One region of the Stenotrophomonas sp. STEN063 genome, then DNA from elsewhere that is predicted to be linked to it. Evidence: riboswitches for the same ligand, from Rfam matches in the RefSeq annotation. Region 1 holds a riboswitch; the other holds the start of a gene.

Evidence for each region. Region 1 has a riboswitch for thiamine pyrophosphate ahead of thiC (phosphomethylpyrimidine synthase ThiC). Riboswitches for the same ligand answer to the same signal wherever they lie in the genome.
Region 2: another riboswitch for thiamine pyrophosphate. It lies ahead of AC1VWL_RS08950 (TonB-dependent receptor); the one in region 1 lies ahead of thiC (phosphomethylpyrimidine synthase ThiC).

Annotation. Positions count from the first base shown of each region.
Region 1 is NZ_JBXFWF010000009.1:33,592-40,838, forward strand. It holds gene AC1VWL_RS04180 (winged helix-turn-helix domain-containing protein) at 1-2,113, opposite strand, end outside; gene AC1VWL_RS04185 (ion channel) at 2,355-3,038, opposite strand; gene AC1VWL_RS04190 (DUF4136 domain-containing protein) at 3,095-3,685, opposite strand; gene thiC (phosphomethylpyrimidine synthase ThiC) at 3,792-5,666, opposite strand; TPP riboswitch at 5,782-5,883, opposite strand; gene AC1VWL_RS04200 (BCCT family transporter) at 6,162-7,247, shown strand, end outside.
Region 2 is NZ_JBXFWF010000026.1:12,843-20,089, reverse strand. It holds gene AC1VWL_RS08980 (hypothetical protein) at 95-382, shown strand; gene AC1VWL_RS08975 (4Fe-4S dicluster domain-containing protein) at 379-1,458, shown strand; gene AC1VWL_RS08970 (leucine-rich repeat-containing protein kinase family protein) at 1,707-2,906, shown strand; tRNA gene AC1VWL_RS08965 (tRNA-Cys) at 3,084-3,157, opposite strand; tRNA gene AC1VWL_RS08960 (tRNA-Gly) at 3,230-3,305, opposite strand; gene AC1VWL_RS08955 (phosphotransferase enzyme family protein) at 3,547-4,683, shown strand; TPP riboswitch at 4,727-4,822, shown strand; gene AC1VWL_RS08950 (TonB-dependent receptor) at 4,892-7,066, shown strand; gene pnuC (nicotinamide riboside transporter PnuC) at 7,063-7,247, shown strand, end outside.

The DNA of each region.
Region 1 (7,247 bases):
GACACTGGCTGCTGCCATCACCGACGATTGCAGTGAGCCGACTACTGCAATCCCGGCTGATGTCCAGGTATTCCACGGCGCCACCGGCAGCCACGGCCCAAGCACGGTAACGCCAGCGACTAGGCAACTCGGCGTGCACGGCTTTCATGCTGTCCGGACTCAGGCTCGGCGCCGCCTGCCACAGCCCGCCGCTGGCCAAGCGCGTGAACAGCACCCGTTGTCCGGCGCTGTCGAGGCGCACCTGCGACACACCTTCCAATGACGCCAGGCGTTTCCAAGGCTGCTGGCTGCGGTCAAACAAGGTCAACGCCATCCGCTCGTCATCACCGCGTTCCACCACCAGCAGCGTATCGGCGACTGGCCCATACACCGCCTGCAGCGGTTCACGTACGGGCACTGGCAGCTTCACCCAGTGACCTTCCTCGGGCGCCACCTCATAGATACCCGGCGTGCCATCCGCATCTCGCCCGGTCACCAGCAGACGCCGGCCATCGGCGGACCAGTCCATGGGCTGCCGCGCCTCAGGGCGCACCCCTTCGATCATCTGCAGGGACGCCGGTTCATTCAGGCGCGCCCACCACAGTGCAAACGCACCGGAACGGTCCGAGGTAAACGCCAATTGCGCACCATCAGGCGAGACCATTGGCTGGCCATCACGCGCCGAGGAAGCAAACAGGCGCTGCGCCGATCCAGCATCGGCTCCCAACGGGATACGGTACAAACCGAACTGCGGCTGGCTGCGCATGAACGCCAGATTGCCACCGCCACGCGACACCGCGGGGCTCTGTGCGTTGTCGATGCCCATGTCACGCAAAGCGCGCGTCGCCACATCCAAGCGGTACAGGCGCGCTTCGCTGTCGATACGGCGGCCGAACACCATTTCATCCGAGCCCAGCCAACTCCAGCCCCTGATTTCGGCGGCCTCGTCGGTCAAGCGCTGTGCATTGCTGCCGTCGGCATCCATCACCCACATATCCCCCACCTGGGGATTGCGCACGAAACCGATTTTTTTTCCGTCCGCCGAATAGCGCGGTGCATAGTCGAAATCGTCTGCGCCGATCTCGTACTGCAACGATGACCAGCGTCCCGATGCCAGGTCCAGACTGCGTATGCCACGGCTGGCGTAACGGCCGGTCATGGAACCAAACAGCAGGCTCGCCCCGTCCGGCGCCCAGTCAAAGCTGAGCATATCGGTACCATCGCAACGCGCGGCGCGGCGCAGGCCAGTGCCCGTTGCCGACACCACCAGAACCTCGCAGTCCCCCTGCGACAGGAAGCGTGCAAAGGCAATGTTGCGGCCATTCGGCGACCATACCGGGAAGCGATCCGAAGCCCCTGTGGGCGTGGCCAGCAGCGGCGTGGCGGTTGCGTTGCTTACACTCTGTATCCACAAGCTGGAGCGATTGTCCCTCTCACGCGCGAACACCACCAGCGCACCATCAGGTGAGAGCGAAGGATTGACCTCAACGTCCTCGGTTGCGGTAATCAGCCGATAGGGGCGCGCAGGACTGCCCACCACCCGGTTGCCCTCGGCAACCGTTGCATCCACCTGCGGAGGCACATCACGCTCCCACAGCAGCCACGCCATCACCAGTGTGCTGAGCAGCAAGGCAATACCAATTGCCAGCAGTCCAAGACGTCGCATCCTGCGCCACTTGTAGCGCGTTGCTTCGCGCGCGGTTGCTTCAACCGCGTCTACAGGAACTGGTTCAGTGACCGCCGCTTCAACGTCCTCGGGTGCCGCGACATCCGCGTCCGGCTCCCAAACCACCGTGGCCAACAGCCGATATCCGGTCTTTGCGATGGTTTCTATATAAGGCGTACCTTCGCCGGCCTCACTTGCGGCAAACGCCTTGCGCAACTGGGTGACCGCCTGGGTCAGCACGTCATTGGTCGGCATGGTGTCCGGCCAGACATCGGCGAACAGCTCCTCGCGCGTCACCACCTGCCCCGGCCTGCGCGCAAGCACCAACAACACCCCCACCGATTTGGGTGTGAGCCGCTGGATCTTGCGTGTCCCTGGCAGATGCACCTCGCGAGAGGAAAGCACCACCAGACACTCACCGACGCGCAGTCGGTCAGAGCTAGGTTTTTCGGTGGGGTTCGTTGCCATCGCGGTCTTTCAAAATCGCTGGCGGACACGAATCCTGTGTCCAGCTTTCCGGGTCCACGCCCTTACAAGCCGCCAAATTCCGCAAAAGGCATCAACGCACAGAGCAAATGTTTTATCTGGAACAGATATTACTCTAACCAAGTTCCCCACGTGCCACACGTGGACGACATCAGGCTCTCTCTCGCCGACGAAATTACATAATCAGCTACATGATTCGCGCCGCACGGCGCGATTTTTTTAACTAGCGTTCAGTTTTTTCTGCCTTGTAGATGGTCAGGCCAACCAGCCGCGAAACCACCAAGGCAACGTACATAACGCCTGCAAACTGCTCCAACATCACCAATGCACGTGCTTGCGGATGCACTGGCACCACGTCGCTCAGACCTACCCCTGACAACAAGCTGAAGCTGAGATAAAGCAGCTCGACCCAGCTCCTGAAATCACCTTCGCTGGTGGCTACAAAACTACCCGGATACACGTGCTGGCAAACTGAATAGGCAAAAGCGAAGGCCCAGGCCAGCAAGGTAAACGTAGCACCCGCAGCAAACAGCTCATCGCGCGTGACCTTGTGGTCCTGCAGCATGTAGGCAATCAAACTGCACGAGGTATAGAAGTACAGCAGGCTCTCGAATGCCTGCGCCACCGCGACCAGCGAATGGCGCCCCAACAGGGCACCGGCGATGGAGAACACCACGGCCGGAATGGCCAGCGTCAGCGCCAGCCACAGCAGCAGCGGACTGCGCCGCACCACCCACACCGCCAACCCCAGCACCACCATGCCGAACGCACCGAACAAGGCGCGTCCGGCTGGCATGTGCTCCATCGCCGGGTAAAGCAGAACGCCCAGCAATTGCACCGCCAGCAACCATGCAGATGGGTGCCTGCGCGCCATCACGATCAATCTCAAGCGCGACTGCATACGCATCCCTTCATTGCCGGTGCCGAACGGTGTGGTTGAGCCAAGGCCCGCAGGAGCGGACCTCAGGGGCCCGGACTGGTCGCCATCCCGGCGCGATACGGGTAAGCGGCAAAGATCGCGGCCACCGCGGCATCAATGCGCTCGCCGCGCTGCTCCGGCTTCACCCGCCCCACCGTACCGACCGCGACGCCTTCCCAGACCAGCTGCTTCTTCCGCGCATCCACCACGTCGATGTTCAAGGTGCCTTCGGTGTACTGGCGCACGTCGGTGCGGTCACGCCAGTACGGCACGGCGACATAACCGCGGGCGCGGTAGCTGTAGTAATAGTCGTAATCCACTTCCGGCATCGTGGTGACCTGGGTCTTGTCCTGCAGGTAGGCGTTGAGGTTCACCCACAGGTCCGGGTTGGCTTCATCGAACCGGTAACCACGTGACTCCATCTGCGTGCGCACCGCGGCGCGGATGCGGTTGCTGGTGATGGTGGTATAGCCGTGCTGCTCGAGCGCCAGCGGGGTGTAGAACGCAAAGCTGCGGTAGCGCGAAAAGTCGGCAGTCGGATCGGCCTGGCTGGCTACACGCGGCGTGCTGGCGCAGGCACCCAGCAGGAGCAGCGAGGACAAGACGAGAAGCAAGGAAACGAAGCGAAGTTTCATGGCCTACCCCTGGTGTGGACGAGCGCACGCTAACACGTCCGTCGACGTCCCGGCGTCAATCAAGGGCCGGGGCACCCGCCGGGATGCCCCGCCCCGTACCGCGGGTCTACTCGATCCGGTAGACCTGCGCGCCCTGCTCGCGGAACTGCGCCGATTTCTCGGCCATCCCCGCCGCCAACGCCAGCCCTTCATCCACGCCCTGCTCGGCCGCGTACTCACGCACATCCTGGGTGATCTTCATCGAGCAGAAGTGCGGGCCGCACATCGAACAGAAGTGGGCCAGCTTGTGTGCATCCTTGGGCAGCGTTTCGTCATGGAATTCCTTGGCCTTCTCCGGATCCAGACCGAGATTGAACTGGTCTTCCCAGCGGAATTCGAAGCGCGCCTTGCTCAAGGCGTTGTCGCGGACCTGCGCACCCGGATGGCCCTTGGCAAGATCGGCGGCATGCGCAGCGATCTTGTACGCCATGATGCCGTCGCGCACGTCCTGCCGGTTGGGCAACCCCAGGTGTTCCTTCGGCGTAACGTAGCAGAGCATCGCGGTGCCGTACCAACCAATCATCGCCGCACCGATCGCGCTGGTGATGTGGTCGTAGCCCGGCGCGATATCGGTGGTCAGCGGCCCCAACGTATAGAACGGCGCTTCGCCACACTCCTGCAGCTGCTTGTCCATGTTCTGCTTGATCAGCTGCATCGGCACATGGCCGGGACCTTCGATGATGGTCTGCACATCATGCTTCCAGGCAATCTTGGTCAGCTCGCCCAGCGCCTCCAGTTCGCCGAACTGCGCCGCGTCGTTGGCATCGGCAATGCAGCCCGGGCGCAGCCCGTCACCGAGACTGAAGGACACGTCGTAGGCCTTCATGATGTCGCAGATGTCCTCGAAGTGCGTGTAGAGAAAATTTTCCTTGTGGTGCGCCAGGCACCATTTGGCCATGATCGAACCGCCGCGCGAGACGATGCCGGTGACACGCTTGGCAGTCAGTGGCACGTGTCGCAGCAACACCCCGGCGTGGATGGTGAAGTAATCAACCCCCTGCTCGGCCTGCTCGATCAAGGTGTCGCGGAAGATCTCCCAGGTCAGCTCCTCGGCCCGGCCATCCACCTTCTCCAGCGCCTGGTAGATCGGCACCGTGCCAATCGGCACCGGTGAGTTGCGCACGATCCACTCGCGCGTCTCATGGATGTGCTTGCCGGTGGACAGATCCATCACCGTGTCGCCGCCCCAGCGGATCGCCCACACCAGCTTCTCCACTTCCTCGGCTATGCCCGACGACACCGCGCTGTTGCCGATGTTGGCGTTGATCTTGGTGAGGAAGTTGCGGCCGATGATCATCGGCTCACACTCGGGGTGGTTGATGTTGTTCGGCAGGACCGCGCGGCCGCGCGCGATCTCCTCGCGCACGAATTCCGGGGTGATGATCTGCTGGATGCTGGCACCGAAGCTCTGCCCTGGATGCTGGGCAAGCAGTCCTGCATCACGCACTGCATCCAAGCGCTGGTTCTCGCGGATGGCGACGTACTCCATCTCCGGGGTAACGCTGCCGCGCCGCGCATAGTGCATCTGGGTGACATTGGCGGTACCAATCGCGCGGCGCGGCAGCGTGCGGCCAGGAAAGCGCACGGCATCCAGCCGGGCATCATGCTGGCGACCACGGCCGAACTCGGAGCTGAGACCGGCCAACTGCTCGGTATCCCCGCGCTCCTCGATCCAGGCGCTGCGCACCGCCGCCAGCCCCGCTGCCAGATCGATGTTGGCCTGCGGATCCGTATACGGGCCGGAGGTGTCATACACGGTGACCGGATGGTTCTCCTCGCCGCCGAACAGGGTGGGCGTGCTGGTCAACGCAATCTCGCGCATCGGCACCTGCAGGTCCGGGCGCGAACCAGAGACGAAGATCTTGCGCGAGCCGGGAATCGGCCGGGTCACGGATTCGGAGAGTTGCTGGGCCTGCTGCTGCAGGCTGGGCTGTGCGTTCATTGGCATTCGTCCTGTCTATCCACACGCGGGGTGCGAAGGCCACGCGAGGGATTCGCATGACGGAACGAAGCGAAGGCGCACGCCACCCGGCCCCGGCCCATAGCGGGCACATCGACTGGCGGCACACGAAGCTTCCCTACGCCGGTATGAGCCGGATCAGGTTCGAAGGGTATGTCTCAACCGCGACCCAATGGTCACGGTACCCCCGCTTCGGGCGTCATTAGACCTGCAATCGATGGGAAAGCCAAGCCGACAGGAACACCGGTCAACGGGCTGCAGCTGCTGACCGCAGGCGTCTCCTTGCACAGCGTCACAGGCCACTAACGTAATCGTGACGCGCCATTCAGTAACATCGCGCGCAGGCTCGTTTCGAATGACTGCCTTGCGGCGCTTGCCGCCCCTCCTTTCCCGGCCCGGCGCCATGGTGCCAGCCGGTTGTCCTGCAAGCTCAGGCTCGCTCCCCTCAATCGCTCATTTGATCGGAGAAGCTCCTTCATGGTGTTTCGTATTTCCATTGCACTGGTCGCGCTACTGGTGCTGATTGCCGGCCTCGCGCCCGGTCCCTTCAACGACGTGGTGCAGGCCGCGCTGGCCCAGGTTGTGCGTGGCGCTGGTTGGATGTACCTGCTGATCGTGTTCCTGACACTGTCTTTCCTGCTGTACCTGGCGTTCGGCCGCTTCGGCAGCCTGCGCATCGGCGGTGAAGATGCCGAGCCGGACTTCTCCCGCGCCAGCTGGCTGTCGATGCTGTTCGCCGCCGGCATGGGCATCGGCCTGGTGTTCTGGGGCGCGGCCGAGCCGATATCGCATTTCGTCACCCCGCCGGAAGGCCTGCCGCCGCAAGGCATGGATGCCGCCCGCGCCGCGATGCGTTACTCGTTCTTCCACTGGGGCCTGCACCCGTGGGCGATCTATGCGTTGATCGGGCTGGCAATGGCCTGGTTCCAGTACAACCGCAATGGTCGCGGCCTGATCAGCGACATGCTGCAACCGGTCATCGGCCGCCATCATCGTGGCTGGGTTGGCAAGCTGGTGAATATCGCAGCGGTGGTCGCCACCGCAATTGGTGTCGCCACCACGTTGGGATTCGGCACCATCCAGATCGCCGCCGGCATGCAACGTGTGTTCGGTGTCACCGCAGGCGTGCCACTGCAGATGACCGTCATCGCCATCGCCTTCGTGCTTTACATGCTCTCCACCACCAGCGGCGTGGACCGTGGCATCAAGTGGTTGTCCAACTTCAATCTGGCGCTGGCGGCATTGCTGCTTGCCGCAGTGCTGGTGCTCGGCCCTACTGGCTTCATCTTCGACACCTTCACCACCACGCTGGGCGCCTACCTGAACCAGCTGGTGACAATGAGCCTGCGCATGTCGCCCTTCTCGGGCAGCACCTGGGTCGCGGATTGGACCATCTTCTACTGGGCCTGGTGGATTGCCTGGGCGCCGTTCGTGGGTTCCTTCATTGCGCGGGTATCACGTGGCCGCAGCGTGCGCGAGTTCGTGGTCGGGGTGGTGCTGGCGCCAACCCTGCTCGGCTTCCTGTGGTTCTCCGTGTTCGGTGGCACTGCGCTGTGGGCGCAG
Region 2 (7,247 bases), on a different contig from region 1:
CCTAGCCTTGCACACCGGGCTGCCAGCTGCGGCCATACCGCCGAGCCGCCCACCCGATTCTATTCCTTCGCCACGAGGCACCCAGGAATCCACAATGACCGCTTCTGCCGACGCCAGCACCCGCCGCTCACTGCCAATGATCCAACGCCTGGGCGCCGTGGTGTGGCCCAGCTTCTTTACAGCGGCGGTGATGTCGGCGGTCTTTTTTGCTTTCATCGACCCGCTGGAACTGCAGCAGATCAGCTTCCCGCAGCACGTGATCAGCCGTGAAGTTGGCTATTCACTGGGCTTCTTCATGTTCTGGGCGGGCACGTTGTGCGCGTGCGGGGTGACCGCGCTGCTGATGCGCCCTGCAAGCGAGCAGGAGGAGGTCTTCGAATGAACCCGGTGCGCAGCATCGGCGAAGCCAGCGCCGGCACCGCCCGCAAGCGCGACAGATTCCGCCAGTTCACCAGCTTGGCAATGCTGGCTGCGTTCTATGGCCTGCCTTGGCTGCACTGGGGCGGTAAACCCTGGTTGCTGCTCGACATTGATGCGCGCCAGTTCCAGGTTACCGGTATTTCGATGCAACCGGAGCAGTCATTGCCGCTGCTATGGTTTGCGCTGGCCGCGCTGGCCCTGCTCTGCCTTGCCACGAGCCTTTACGGGCGCCTGTGGTGCACCTATGCCTGCCCGCAGACGGTGTTGACCCGCCTGTTTCGCAGACTGACCCGCCTGACCGATCTCAAAGGCAGGGCGAAGCCATTGGCAACGCCGCTTCGACACGCACTGTGGGCGGCAATCTCGCTGTGGACCGGCATCAGCTTTGTGGGCTACTTCACGCCCATCGGGGAGCTCGCGCGGGGCTTGCTCACACTTACGCTCAGCGGCTGGGAATTATTCTGGATCAGCTTCTACGGCCTGGCGACCTGGGCAAACGTGGTGTACCTGCATGAACAGGTCTGCAGCTATCTCTGCCCCTACAGCCGCATCCAACCGTTGATTGCCGATGCGCGCACGCCCTGCATCCAGTACAACGCGCCACGTGGGGAGCCGCGCGGCGAACGCGGCCAGGAAAACGCCAGCGTATTGCATCGTTCACGCGGCCTGCTCGATGCAAGCACTGCGGCCGACTATGTATTCCGCGCCGCCCACCCAGCCATTGCCGGCGCCATGCCCAAGTTCAGCCCGGCCCACCTCGGAGACTGCACCGATTGCGGCGCCTGCGTTGCCGCCTGCCCGATCGGCCTGGATATTCGCAATGGCCGCTCCAGCAGCTGCATCGAATGCGGCAATTGCATGGATGCATGTGACGATGTGATGGCCGCCAGTCACTACCCGCTGGACCTGATCCATCGCGCCCGTCCAGCCGGCGATGGCGATACCGCCCCATCTGGATTGCGCCTCAAGCCGTTGGCGTTCGCCGGCATCACGTTGCTTTGCTTCGCCCTGGCGGCATTCACCGCTGCAAGTATTTAGCCGGACGCAACCGGTGGGATCGACTGGCACGAGCCTCCAGACGAAAGCCTGGCTTGCCTGTAGGAGCGGCGTCAGCCGCGAAGCTGACGTTGCTTGAACCATGGGCATCCATGCCATCTGATGATCTATCGGTTTCGCGGCTTACGCTGCTCCTACAAAAGCCCTGTGCTGATGAACTGCCTGCTTCGCGGCTGACGCCGCTCCCACAACAGCCTTGTGCGCGGGCGGTGCCGGTACACTCGCACTGCATGCATACCCTTGAAGATCTCACAAGCGGCGCGCTCAACAACGCCCGTACTGTTCGTCTGGTGAATCTGGGCCTGACCGAATTCCCGCAGGCGCTGCTCGCCCTGGCCGATACGCTGGAAGTGCTGGATCTCTCCGGCAATCAACTTACCTCCTTACCCGATGACATGGGGCGACTGCGCAAGCTACGCATCCTGTTCTGCTCCAACAACCCGTTTACGCAATTACCAGTCACTCTCGGCGACTGCGAACAACTGGAGATGATCGGCTTCAAGGCCTGTGCGATCGCGCGCGTTCCCGAACAGAGTCTGCCAGCACGGCTGCGCTGGCTGATTCTGACCGACAACCAGTTGGGTGAACTACCCGCAGCGCTCGGCCAACGTCCGCGACTGCAGAAACTGATGCTTTCCTGCAACCAGCTCGCCAGCCTGCCCGATCTAAGCAATTGCACAGCACTGGAACTGTTGCGGATTGCCAGCAACCATTTCGATGAGACTCCAGCGACATTACTTGCATTGCCAAACCTGGCCTGGCTGGCCTTGGCCGGCAATCCCCTGACGGCGGCTGCCGAACACGTTGCTTTGGCCGATGCGCATCACCACGCCATCCGCTACGAGAATCTGGAGATTGGCGAGCTGCTGGGCGAAGGGGCGAGCGGACACATCCATCGCGCCGCGCTCAAGCACAGCAATCAGGCGATTGCCGTCAAAGTATTCAAGGCAGCGTCCACCAGCGATGGCACGCCGCACTCGGAACTGGCTGCCGGGCTGGCCGCTGCTGGTCATCCCAACCTGCTTGCGCCACTGGCCCTCGTCGAAGGACACCCGCAAGGGCGCTTGGTGGTGGCAATGCCCCTGCTGCCGCCGCAGTACATCAACCTGGCCGGCCCACCCAGCTTTGCCAGCTGCACGCGCGACGTCTACGCCGCAGATACACGATTTACGCCTGCCATCGCCGAACGCCTGCTGGGCTGCATCCGCTCGGCACTCACCCATCTGCATGCGCAGGGCGTGCTGCATGGCGACCTGTATGCCCACAACATCCTGTGGAATCCAGCCACCGGCGACGCCGTACTGAGTGACTTCGGTGCAGCGATGTTGAGCAGCGGCCTGCCACCAGCAGATCGCGCGCGACTGCAGGCTATCGAGTGGCGCGCATTCGCCCATCTTGAAGCTGAGATAGCCGCACGCATCAACAACTGACAGCGGCCCGCCAGCAACCGGAGCGTTCACTCACACGCAGCATGTCAGCGGCGGCTCGCCTGCCGGAAACGGCGACAAACAGCGCACTCCGCCGCCACACTCCTGGACTCTGCTGACCGGAAGCAAATCGCAGAAAACAAAAAAGCCCCGATTTCTCAGGGCTTTTTGCTTGCTACATGGAGGCCTGGGTCGGAATCGAACCGGCGTACGCGGATTTGCAATCCGCTGCATAACCACTCTGCTACCAGGCCAAACTATTGCACCGCCGAAGCATTACACCGCCTCGACATGAAAAGACCCCGCTGCGGGGGCCCTTTCCGATTTGGAGCGGGAAACGAGACTCGAACTCGCGACCTCAACCTTGGCAAGGTTGCGCTCTACCAACTGAGCTATTCCCGCGGTGTGGGCGAATCATACAGACTTCGGCAGGGGCGCGCCAGCGCTTTTTAACAATTCCTTTCACATGGCTTGTCTGGCTGTCGGCGTTGGATCTTGAATCCCTGTAGAGCCGAGCCATGCTCGGCTGGCGCTTTACCGGGAAGGCCCCTAGCCGAGCATGGCTCGGCACTACATTCAGCAGCCTTGGCGGAGCTGACGTACCATCTCGCCTCCCTCGCATCACCTGTCCCAGCCTGTTCCGATGACCCAGCAATCCCACCGCGTGCAAGGCCTGAACAACGATGAAGTGGCTGCTGACTGGCCCCCCATCAATGCGACCGAGCTTGCCTGGCTGTGTAATCGCTACCCGCAGTTGGACGCTGACAGCACCTTGCTATGGCACAGCCCGCGGCCGATGTCGGCCGCCGCGATTGTCCAGGGCCAGCACGGCAGGGTCTTCGTCAAACGCCATCACCGACTGGTCCGCAGCGCCATGTGCCTGCAGGAAGAGCATCAATTCATCACCCACCTCGCAAGTGCCGGGATTCCGGTTACCCAGCTCCTGCATGGCCACGATGGTCAGACCGCCATTGCGCACGGCGATTGGACCTACGAACTGCACGCCGTAGCCGATGGCCAGGACCTTTACCGCGATGCACCTTCGTGGACGCTGCTGACCGAAGTCGAGCGAGCCCGCGCTGCCGGCCGCATGCTGGCCACCCTGCACCGCGCTTCAGCCAGCTATCACGCACCCCAGCGCAGCACCCATCTGCTGGTCGCCCGTGATGAACTGATCCGTAGCGAAGACCCGATCGCCGCACTCAAGGCCGATCTGCACAACCGCCCCGGACTGGCCCGTTACCTCGCACGTATCCCTTGGGAGCAGCAGTTGCGGCGCAGCGTCCTGCCCTGGCATGCCGGACTGCCCGCGCGCCTGCAGACAGAACCGCAGTTGTGGGCGCACAACGACTGGCACGTCTCCAACCTGCTGTGGGGCCACGGCCACAACGCGATGCAGGTCAGCAGCGTGCTCGATTTCGGCCTGGCCTCTCCCACCAGCGCCCTGTTCGACCTGGCCACCGCCATCGAACGCAATGCCGTGGCCTGGCTGGAACTGGGGCGCGGCGCCGAGGCGGTACGTATCGATATCGCATTGGCCCTGCTCGACGGCTACCGCGAGGTATTGCCTTTGTCGGCCGAACGGGTACACCTGCTGGCCGACCTGCTGCCAATGGTGCATTTCGACTTTGCGCTGTCCGAAGTCGAGTATTTCGAAGGCGTCACCGGCTCCACCGCGAATGCCGATGTCGCTTGGCAGCCCTTCATGCTCGGCCACCCTGAATGGTTCGCCAGCCATCACGGCCACGCCTTGTTGCAGGCCCTGCGCGCCGCCGCCTGAAGCAGCCCGACTCGCAAATCATTCGCATTTGTAGTGAAATGGCGCCCTGAAGCGGGGGTGCCTGGATTTGCCAGGCTGAGAGAGTCCCTTGGAACCTGATCCGGTTTGCACCGGCGTAGGGAGCTTTGAGCAGCAGCCGTAGCGCCGTCATTGGCGCTGCGCATGCGCGCCTTCGCTTCGTCTCCCTTGTTGCCTGAAGACGAATCGAATGAACCGCTGCCTGCGCCCCACGTTGCTGTCTCTCGCCTTGAGCACCGCCCTGCCGCTGTACGCCAGCGACACCGGCCTTGACGCTGCTGCCGAACACTCCCCGACCGAACTGGCCACCGTACGCGTGCAGGCCCGCCAGCCGGAGACGGACAACTCCCGCGCCAACAGCTTCGGCAGCGGCGACTGGAAAAGCACGCCGGCATCGATGAACGTGCTGGATCGCGACTTCCTCGACCACCAGCAGGTGCGCTCGCTGTCCGAGCTGGCCAGCAATGACGCCTCGCTCGGCGACGCCTACGCCCCAGTCGGTTACTACCAGAACGTCGCCATCCGCGGCTTCGCGCTGGATACGGCCACTGGCTACCGCTTCAACGGCATGTCGATAGCAGGAGAACAGCGTCTGGCACTGGAGAACCTGCAGTCAGTGGAAGTGCTCAAGGGCGAAGCTGGCTTGGCGGCCGGCGTGATGGCGCCGGGTGGCATCATCAACTACGTCGGCAAACGGCCGGCCGAAGTGCGCACCGTCACCCTCGGCACCGACAACGAAGGCTCGCGCTATGCCGCCATCGACGTCGGCCATTGGCTGACCCCGCGCATCGGCCTGCGCTTCAACGCCGCCTGGGACGACAGCAGTTCCTATATCGAACATGCCGATGGCCGCCGCAATTTCTATTCGCTGGCGACCGACTGGCTGATCGGCGAGCGCGGCAAGCTCGAAGTCGATGCCAACTACCAGACCAGCGCGCAGCGCTCGGCCTCAGGCTACCAGCTGCTGGGCGGACGTGAACTGCCGACCGGCGTGGACCGTGAGCAGTTGCTCGGCTATCAGCCGTGGCAGCAGCCGGTAGGCATTGCCAGCACCAATATCACCGCGCTGCACACCTACGACTTCAACGCCAATTGGCAATCGCGCGTTGCCGTCAGCCACAGCCGCACGGTGATCGATGACAACGTCGCCTTCGCCTATGGCTGCTACTACGCCGCCGAATGTGCCGATGGCAGCGTGCCGGGCAATTACTTCGCCCCCAACGGCGATTACGACATCTATGACTACCGCAGCCCGGACGATACCCGCCGCAACCAGGAGCTGCGCGCCGAGCTGCGCGGCAGCTTCGACACCGGCAGCATCGGCCATCAGCTGACCGTTGGTGCGGACCAATTCCGCCGCACCGTGGACAAGCGCCGCAACGTCAACGAATACGTCGGCACGGTCAATATCCACGACAAGCAGCTGCCCATGTTCGAACCCTCGCCGCTGATACCCGGCGCGTCCGCACGTCGCCTGGACAGCCGCCAGACCGCTGTCTTCGCATTGGACCGCATCCAGCTCAATGAAGACTGGCAGTGGCTGGCCGGCGGCCGCTACGTGCGCCTGGACGAACGCGCCTACGACAAGCGCGGCAACCCGCAACGTCGCAGTCGCCTGTCGCGCTTCCTGCCGCAGACTGCGGTGATGTGGAAGGCCAGCGACAGCACCAATGCCTACGCCAGCTATGTCGAAGGCATCTCGCTGGGCCAGGAAGCACCGTTCTGGACCGCCAATGCCGACACCTTCCTGCCGGCAGTGCAGTCGCGCCAGCTCGAAGTCGGCGTGAAGTATTCCAGCAGCGAGCAGCTGACGCTGGGCGCGGCACTGTTCCGCACCACCCAGCCGTACCAGTACGCAAAGCCCGACAACAGCGACGTCGGCTACACCTTCGTCGAGGAGGGCAAGCAGGCCCACGTCGGCCTTGAACTGACCGCCAACGGCCAGCTCACCGATGCACTGCAGATCGTCGCCAGCGCCAGCGTATTGCAGGCACGTGCACGCGATACCGGCACGCCAAGCTACGAAGGCCACCAGCTGGTCAACGTTCCCAAGCTGCGCACCAGCGTGCACCTGAGCTATGCGCTGCCCTTCGTAGAAGGGCTGGACCTGACCGGCGGCTGGCGCTACGCATCGGCCAATACCGCGCGCGCTGATGGCGCAGTACGCGCACCGAGCTACAACCTGTTCGATGCCGGGCTGCGCTTCCAACACCAGCTGCAGGGCCACGCAGTCAGCTGGAACCTGTCGGTGGACAATCTCTTCAACCGCTTCTACTGGCGCGACACCGGCAGCAGCATGGGTGACTACTACCTGTTCCCGGGCGCACCGCGACAGGCACGCCTATCGGTGAGCGTCGCGCTGTGAGCAGCGCCGCGCTCGAATGGTCGGCCGCGCTATGCAGCATCCTCGGCGTCTGGCTGATGGCGCAACGGCGGATGGTCGCCTGGCCAGTCGGCCTGTTGTCGGTCGCGCTGTATGCACTGGTATTCGCCGAAGCCAAGTTGTATTCGGACACCCTGCTGCAGCTCGCCTTCGCCGTTTTCCT